2 regions of the Bradyrhizobium sp. 18BD genome follow, and region 1 is predicted to be linked to the other one. Evidence: riboswitches for the same ligand, from Rfam matches in the RefSeq annotation. Region 1 holds a riboswitch; the other holds the start of a gene.
The links. A riboswitch is a leader RNA that binds a small molecule or an ion and turns the genes downstream of it on or off. The one in region 1 is predicted to bind cobalamin.

Region 1 (4,410 bases):
GTGCGCGCGGCCCGCCGCATCGACACCGGTACCGCTGCCCGCGATCTCCCCGGCGCTGATGCCGAGCAGGCTCGCGGCAATCGCAGCCGACGTCGTGGTGTTGCCGATGCCCATCTCGCCGAAGATCAAGAGATCGGGCTGGCTGGCCTCGGCACGCGCCACCGCGCGCTGACCGGCTTCGAATGCAAATGCCAGCTCCGCGGGCGTGAGCGCGGCTTCGACGCTGAAATCGCGCGTGCCACTGCGCGGCTTGTCGGTGACGACGCCCGCCATCGCCTCCTCCGCCAGCGTGCCGGCGTCGACGACTTCGAGGCTGGAGCCCAGTTCGCGCGCCAACACCGAGATCGCGGCACCACCCGAAGCAAAAATCGCCATCATCGCGATGGTCACGGCTTGCGGATAGGCCGAGACGCCCTGCGCGACGATGCCATGATCGCCGGCGAAGACGATGATCGGCACGCGTCCCGCACGCGGCCGCTCGGTCGCCTGCAGGCCCGCAAGCTCGACCGCGAGCTGCTCCAGCCGGCCGAGCGCGCCGGTCGGTTTCGTCAGTTGCGCCTGACGCGCGATCGCCGCATCGCGATGGACCGCGGAAACCGCCGGGTATTTCTGGGTGACCCATTCAGGGAGCATGCTGCCTCGCTTACGGCCTGCGCTTGAGAATGTAGCTGTCCATGATCCAGCCGTGGCGCTCGCGCGCCTCTTGCCGCATCGCAACGATGCGCGGACCGACCTCGGTCAGTGCGCCGGATAGGATGATCTGATCGGGCATACCGAGATAGGCGCCCCAATAGATCTGAATCCCGGCTGGATCGAGCGACTGGAACGCGGTGCCGCCGTCCAGCATCACCACCACGGTATCGACGCCGTGCGGCCAGCCGCCTTCACGCAGGCGGCGTCCGGTCGTGACCAGGAAGGGCTCGCCGATGTCGTTGAGCGGCAGCGCATGCGCCGCGCACAGCGCCTGGATCGAGGTGATGCCGGGCACGACCTCGATCTTCGGCAAAGGCTTCAATCGCCGCGCAATGCGCAGCGAGGAATCGTAAAGCGATGGATCGCCCCAGATCAGCAGCGCGACCTTGCCCTCGCCGTCGAGATGACCCGCGATCGCCTGCGACCAGCTTGCGGCGACGGCATCGTGCCAATCGTCCACGCCCTTGCGGTAGTCCGCCTCGCCGGCATCGCGCACGGGAAGATCGAACTCGGCGATGCGCGTCTTGTCGCTACTGAGAACATCCGCGCAGATCGTTCGCCTGAGATCGGCGAGATCGGACTTCGCGGTCCCCTTGCGCGGGATCAGGACGAGATCGGCTGCGTTGATGGCTTGAATGGCGGCGCGCGTGAGTTGACCGGGATCGCCGCAACCGATGCCTATCAGGGAGAGCGTGAGCATCGCGCGTGCAGGGGCGGCCGTGACGGCCGCCCCTTTGTCTCTCAAGCCGCGTTATGCAGGCGCGGGGTGACGAGGCCGGGCGCGGTGACGCCACGCAGCGATTTCGCCAACGCCAGCACGGCGAGATCGGCCAGCGGCTCGATCACGATGACCAGGGCATAGGAGGCCGCGAACGTCGCGATGCTCGCGAGGTTGCTCATCGCGAAACCGGAGCCATAGAGCGCCCAGAACGCCACCCAGGCGATCACGCCGGCCTGGTAGGTCGTCGAGAGCGCCAGCGCCTGGCGATACTTCAGATCGACATAGGCGGTGTTGCGCGAAATGATCCGCGAGGCGATCGCCTGGATCGCGAACAGCGGCACCAGCAGCGTCGTGACGTTCATGCCATATTGCGGCAGGTCGGCCGGCTCGAAGAACACGCCCTGAAGCAGCAGGCCGAATGCGAGACCGAAGGCGGCGGGCGCCGCGCCAAACAGCAGGAACAGTGTCGAGCCCAGGATGAAGTGCACCTCGGAGACACCGACCGGGAAGTGCGGCAGGATCTCGAAGAAGGTGAAGACGAGAGCGGTGGTGGCGAGCGTCCGCACGGCGAATGAAACGACGCCCTGCTCGCGCACGGTCTCGACCGCGAGCTTCAAGGCAACGCCGCCTGCGGCGATGCCGGTTGCGTAACTCAACACGAGCTTGGCGCCCGTCACGATTCCGGGTTCGATATGCATGGCTCAGTTCCTTCCTGCCGTCACACCCGACGGCCTTGGCCTCAAAACGTGCAGGGCCGGTCTCCTGGCTCGCGGTTCACTGGGGTTCTCCGGCCTTCCCGGACCTTGCGGTCCAGTGGCTGATCGGAGCCCCTCACCGCTTACAGTCGCGGGGGCGGCTGGGGTTTTGGGCGCCGCAACTGGGTCCGCCCACCCCCATTCCCGATTATGCTCCAGCGCTTTGCGCTGCGTCGAGCACCATGCCTCTCCTGTGTGCCCCTTTCGCCGGCCGGGCGTCAAGAGGAGACCGGCGGCCCGAGCCATCATGACGGATAATCCTCTGCCAACGCGCCGAACAGGATGACGGCCGCGGTCGAAGCCGCCCCGCCGCGCGCAAGCTGTTCCGCAAGCTCGGCAATGGTGGTGCGGAGCAGGCGTTCGTCGTCGCGCCCGAGGGATTCGGCGAACAGCGCCGGGGTGTTTGGCGAAAGGCCGTGCTCGATCAATTTTGCGACAAGCGCCGGAAAGGTGCGCCGGCCCATATAGACCACGGTCGTCGCTTCAGGGTCGGCCAGCGCCGCCCAATTCAAATTCTGCGGCAGCTCGCCGGTGACGTCGGCCCCGGTCACGAACTGCACCCGGCGCGAGGTGTGGCGCCGGGTCAGGGGAATGCCGGCTTGCGCAGCGGCGACACAGGCTGAGGTGACGCCGGGAATGATCTCGTAGCCGATGCCGGCCTCGCGCAGCGTCTCGAGCTCCTCCTCGAGCCGGCCGAAAATGCCGGCATCGCCCGACTTCAGCCGCACCACGCGCGCGCCGGTTGCGGCATAGTCGACCAGCAGGCGGTTGACGTGGTGCTGCTTGGTCGAGGGACGCCCTGCCCGCTTGCCCACTGCGACGAGATTGGCGCCGGGCCGGGCGAGATCGAGGATCGCGCCTGACGCAAGATCGTCATAGAGCACGACATCGGCCTCGCGCAGCCGCGCGGCGCCCTTGAGCGTGAGCAGCTCGGGATCGCCGGGACCGGCGGAGATGAAAGAGACAAAACCGCTCACCGGTCCTCCGCGATCAGATGGAAGAACGTGCCGGTGGCCTGGCCGCGGCGCGAGCCGGTCTCGGCGATGACAGCCCCCGTCGCGTCGTGTACGACCGCCAGCGCTGTATCCGGCTGGGCGAGGATGGTCGAATAGTGGAATTCGTGACCGCGCAGCCGCGCGCCCGCCTGATGCCCCGGCATCGGGGCTGCAAGCGCGGCGAGACGATAGCCGAGATGCATGCGGCGCTTGGCAAAGCTCGTCTCCAGCCCGAGCAGGCTCGTCATCTCGTGGCGGACACCGTCGGCATCAGTCAAGGCCGTTCCGAGTACCATATACCCCCCGCATTCGCCGTGCACCGGCCGCGTCTCGGCGAAGGCGCGCAGGCCACCGCGGAAGCGCGCATTGGCGGCGATTTTGCCGGCATGCAGCTCGGGATAGCCGCCGGGCAGCCAGCACACATCGGCATTCGCATCGGGCGCTTCATCGGCGAGCGGCGAGAACGTCGAAATCTCGGCGCCGGCTGCGCGCCAGGCTTCCAGCATGTGCGGATAGACGAAGGAGAACGCCGCATCGCGGGCCAGCGCAATGCGCTGGCCGGGCGGCGTGACGTTCGGTCCGTTCGCGGCAGGTTCCGGCGACCAGTCGGCGGCCGAGCGCAGCACCGCGTCGAGATCGACATGCTCGGCGACGAAGCGCGCGGCCTCGTCGATCAGCTTGCCGATCTCCGCCTGCTCCTCGGCCTGCACCAGGCCGAGATGCCGCTTCGGCAGGCTGATCTCAGCATGGCGCGGCAGCGCACCGAACACGGCGATGCCGACGTCGTTCAGCGCACGCCGCACGAGATCTTCATGACGCGCGCTCGCGATGCGGTTGAGCACGACGCCCGCAAGGCGCACACCGGCGCGGTAGTCGCGAAGGCCCGCGGCGATCGCAGCCGCGGTCTGCGCCTGTCCGGAGGGATCGATCACCAGCACCACCGGCCAGCCCAGCATCTCCGCGATGTCGGCGGTCGCGCCGGTGCCGGAGACACCGCGCGCGGCAACGCCGTCGAACAGGCCCATCGAGCCTTCGGCCAGCACGACATCGGCATCCGCGCCGCGGCTGACGAGATGGGCGATGGCGCCACGATCCATCGCCCAGCTATCGACGTTGACGGAGGCACGTCCCGTGGCGGCGGCATGGAAAGCGGGATCGATATAGTCGGGCCCGCTCTTGAAGCACTGCACGTTCAAGCCGCGATTGCGCCAGGCGCGTGCGAGCGCCAGCGTCAGCGTGGTCTTGC
Region 2 (4,410 bases), on a different contig from region 1:
AAATATATCGGCGACGCCATCATGGCCTATTGGGGCCCGCCCTTCATCGAGGAGAGCGAGCCGGCGTTGCTTGCCGGCAATGCGGCCATCGACATGGCCGACCAGGTGCCGGCGCTGCAGAAGCAATTGCCCGACCTGCTCGGCATCCGCGCCATGCCGGCTCCTTGCGACCTGCGCATCGGCATCGCCACCGGCGAGGTCCTGACCGGCAGCATCGGCTCCGAGCTGATGATGAGTTTTACCGTGATGGGCGATGCCGTGAACCTCGCCTCGCGGCTCGAACTGGTCAACAAGGTCTACGGTACCCGCATCCTGATCGCACAGGCGACGGCCGACGCGATCGGCGCGCATCTCGAGCTGCGCGAGATCGATCGCCTGGCGGTCGCCGGCCAGAGCGCGCCGCAGGCGATCTTCGAGGTGATGGGCAGGGCAGGCGCGCTGGCCGGGGCACAAGAGGCTCTGCGCAAGCACTATGCCGAGGGGCTTGCCGCCTATCGCGACCGCCGCTTCGACGAGGCTCGCGCGGCCTTCAACGCCGCGCTGGAGAGCGTGCCGGGCGACGGCCCATCGCGGACCATGCTCGCCCGCATCGGCGAGTTCGTGTCGAGCCCGCCGGCGGCCGATTGGGACGGGGCCTGGCGGATGGACAGCAAATAGCCGGACTACTCCGGAATAATTGATACTAGTCCATAACGATGTTTGCCGTGACCTATTTGCCGGGCTTAGGTTGAGTGTCCTTAAGGCGTTAAATGGGGACACGCCGATGACAGAACTTGAGGACAGGCTGGAACGCTTTGAGACGCTCACGGCCGAATGTGAGTTGATCGCCAAGCTCGCCACCGAAAGCAACAAGCGGGAATTCTATCTCAAGCTCGCCGGGCACTATTACGAGCTGGCGAACGAGACGCGGCGCGCGGTCGCGTCCAGGGCTGCTGCTTAAATGGCTGCGGCTTAAATGTCTGCTGCTTAAATGGCTGTTGCTAAAACGGTCGTTGCCTAGAGGCTGCTGCTTGAACAGCGGTTGCTTCTGGCTGCGAGCGCGAGGTCGTGGCCTGACGTAAGCCCCGGACATGCAACCCGCTGCAGGATGCGAGCAACCATCGCAGGCTTGCGGGCGCTGCGCGGCCGAAAGCCGTTTTTAACGTTTGGCGCGCATCCTGGGGATGCGAGGGCACGCTGCGTTGCGTCGTTCCTTGCGATGGGAATGCCGGGGTCCGTTGCAACACAACGTGCCTCGTGGTCGCCGCCTTGGCGGCGTTTCTTGCAGGGCGATCCCATGCGTGTTGTTGCAGTACTCATCCTCGCGCTGATGACGGCGGCCTGCAATCCGGGACAGGACATCACCGGCTCCACCGCTGCCTGCCCGGCGCGGAATTACAGCTCCTACAATCCCCGCGACATGAACCAGTGCGTGGCAGCCTGCAAGGCGTGTGACCACGGCACCACCGTGACCTGCACCACCTCCTGCACCCTCAAGGGCGCGCACTGAGGGGACGGTTCCGTGCTGACGGTGCGGGAGCACCGGAACGATTCACATGGGTTAGTCATTGAAGGGGGCGGGCAGGACGCGGAGTCCTTTGGAATGGGTATGCTCGATCCCGGTCGGTTTCTGGTGTCATGCTCGCAGTGCGAGGCATGGCCGATGGCAGCCAATGTGAAACGCTCGAGCTGGTCGGCGCAGCCGTACGAAGTCCGCTTCGTCTGCCCACGCTGCCGCCGCGAGGAAACCGTGATCATCTCCGCATCCGGCGAGCTGACCCCGATCAAGCGCATTGACGTTCCCCCGCATGATGTCACGGCGGCCTGGGCCCAGGCGCAGCGGCCAAGAGGGCGGGCGTAGCTCGCCCGTCTTGAAGTCAAGAGGGCGGGCGTAACCAACGCAGCGTAGCACGATCCATTCTTGGAACCCGGCCGATGCCGGGGCGTTTCCGCCTCGTCATCAACGTGATCGAGGCCATGCGAATGATCAGCGAGCATTTCGACACCCGCACACGGATCAACATGAAGCTGGCGCTGGACCGGGTCTGCCGCAATCGCCCCGGCGGCGAGGACCATGGCTTCCGCAAATCGGTTGCCGAGAACATCATTCGCTGCGCGCTCGCAGGTCGAACCGGCATCAGCCAGCTAGTCGATGCCGGCGAGCGGGCGATGATCACGACGCATGGCGAGAGGGAGCCGGCCTGATTGCGCCAGCGCAATCTTCGGTGCGGTGCTTCGACGCCCATGCAACCGGCCGATTGACTCTCTGCTTGCCCGCCCCGTAGATTGATCCGTGACGGTTCTCCTCACGGAGATCAAAAGGGAACGTGGTGCGGGATTTTCCCAATGTGGATTTTCTCAATGCCATGGCTGCCCCCGCAACTGTAAGCGGTGAATCCTTCGTCTCATGCCACTGGGAATCTCGGTCCTGGGAAGGCGACGGAGCGGTAACGACCCGCGAGCCAGGAGACCTGCCGTCAGCCGTGGTCACACGCGAAGATGTCGGTCGGGGAGTACAGACATTGGTTTCACCGGAGCAATCGATCGCTCCGAAAACCTCGTTCGCTGTGACGTGCCACTGACGTCATACCGAGGTTCAAACCGTGTCTCGTATTGTCTCTGCCGCCAGGCGCCTTAGCGCCGGCCTCGTCGCGTCCGTCTCCCTCTCTTCGCTCGATCTCGCCATCGCCCATGCGCAGCAGGCCGCCGCGGAGCAACTGCCGCCGGTCGAAGTGACCAGGCCTGACGACCAGAACCGCACCCGCGCCAGGGCGACGGGCGAGCGCAACACAATGAGGCGGCGCCCGGCACCGCGTGCCGCCCCAGGCGGAGCAGCACCGGCATCCGGCTCCGGCAGCGAGGCTGCCGCGGGCTATGGCGGCATCGTTGGGGCCGCCACGACCGTGATCACGGCGGGAGATATCGCGCATGCGCCGTCGCAATCGCTCGCCGAGATCATTGCGACGCAAGTCCCGGGCGCCCAGCTCACGACGCTCTATGGCGGGCCGGTCGCCGCCAGGACCAGCGTGGATTTGCGCGGCTTCGGCGCCTTTGCCACCGCCAACACGCTGGTGCTGGTCAACGGACGGCGGCTCAACGACATCGACATGGCGCAGGTGGACCTCTCCACCATTCCGCTCAATTCCATCGAGCGGATCGAGATCACCCGCGGCAATTCCGGCGCGGTGCTCTACGGCGACAACGCGGTCGGCGGTGTCATCAACATCGTCACCAAAAACGGCGTCGGCGGACCGCCCGTGACCGCACGCATCGAGGCTGGCTTCGGCGCGTTCAAAACAACGCTCGGCAATGTCTCGACCTCGCTCAATTCAGGCCCGTGGTCGACCTCGTTTTACGGCAACGCCGTCAGGACCGACGGCTACCGCGACAACAATCGCTATGTTCAGGAGAACGGCGTCGGCAATCTCAATTACACCACGCCCGGCCTGACCGCCTTCCTCACCGTCACCGGCGACAATCAGGAACTGCGGTTGCCCGGCGGCCGCACCGTCGATCCCTCCATCGGCCTCGACGAGCTCGCAACCAGCCGGCGGGGAACGAGCACACCCTTCAACTACGCCAACCAGCAAGGTTATAGTGCGACCGCGGGATTCACCAAGATGCTGGTCAACGGCGTCGATCTCATCGTCGACGGCGGCGTGCGCGACAAGAAGCAGCAGAGTGCCTTCTTCTCGAGTCCGGCGCCGGTCCCGGCTCTCTTCACATCGACCTATGTCGATGCCGACCTCACGACATGGTCGATCACGCCGCGCCTCAGCGTGAAGAGCCTTGCCTTCGGCATGCCGTCGCAACTCCTGACCGGCATCGACTATTACGATGCGAGCTTTCAGCAGAACCGCGGCGCCGGGCAGAGGCTTGCACCGTGGCACAATTACGACCTCCGGCAGCAGACGGTCGCGGGCTATTTCCAGCATGCGCTGGGTGTTGCGCCCACCACCGACATCTCCTACGGCGCGCGGGTGCAGAGCATCAGTCTTTCCGCGCGCGACAATTTCGATGCGGCAGCTCCGTTCAACGCCGATATCGGCGCGCTCCGGCTCACGAGCAACGAGACCCAATATGCGCTGCATCTTGGGGCCGAGCATCGTCTCGATGACATGTTCTCGCTGTTCGGCCGTGCCGCGCGGGCCTTCCGCACACCTGATGTCGACGAGCGTGTGTCGTCGGGCCCGTCGTTCGATCCCGTGACCTTTGCTTCGCTCCCGCAGACATTCCAGCTCAAGACCCAGACCTCGCAGGACGTCGAGGGCGGGCTGCGCATCAAGGGCGGCGGCTTGCAGTTCCAGAGCAGTCTCTACCTGATGGACCTCACCAACGAGATCCATTTCAATCCGGTCCTGTTCTACAACACCAATCTCGACCCGACCCGCCGCTACGGCTCGGAGACCAGCCTGTCCTTTCGCGTCAATG

Region 2: linked by a shared signal. The riboswitch ahead of RAD16_RS37445 (TonB-dependent receptor) and the one ahead of RAD16_RS18550 (energy-coupling factor ABC transporter permease) in region 1 are both predicted to bind cobalamin.

What each region holds. Positions count from the first base shown of each region.
Region 1 is NZ_JAVAYL010000009.1:224,992-229,401, forward strand. It holds gene cobT (nicotinate-nucleotide--dimethylbenzimidazole phosphoribosyltransferase) at 1-633, opposite strand, end outside; gene cobF (precorrin-6A synthase (deacetylating)) at 644-1,393, opposite strand; gene RAD16_RS18550 (energy-coupling factor ABC transporter permease) at 1,435-2,112, opposite strand; cobalamin riboswitch at 2,150-2,369, opposite strand; gene cobA (uroporphyrinogen-III C-methyltransferase) at 2,415-3,146, opposite strand; gene RAD16_RS18560 (cobyrinate a,c-diamide synthase) at 3,143-4,410, opposite strand, start outside.
Region 2 is NZ_JAVAYL010000030.1:98,514-102,923, forward strand. It holds gene RAD16_RS37420 (adenylate/guanylate cyclase domain-containing protein) at 1-657, shown strand, start outside; gene RAD16_RS37425 (hypothetical protein) at 764-940, shown strand; gene RAD16_RS37430 (hypothetical protein) at 1,277-1,489, shown strand; gene RAD16_RS37435 (hypothetical protein) at 1,583-1,840, shown strand; gene RAD16_RS37440 (hypothetical protein) at 1,915-2,184, shown strand; cobalamin riboswitch at 2,260-2,472, shown strand; gene RAD16_RS37445 (TonB-dependent receptor) at 2,583-4,410, shown strand, end outside.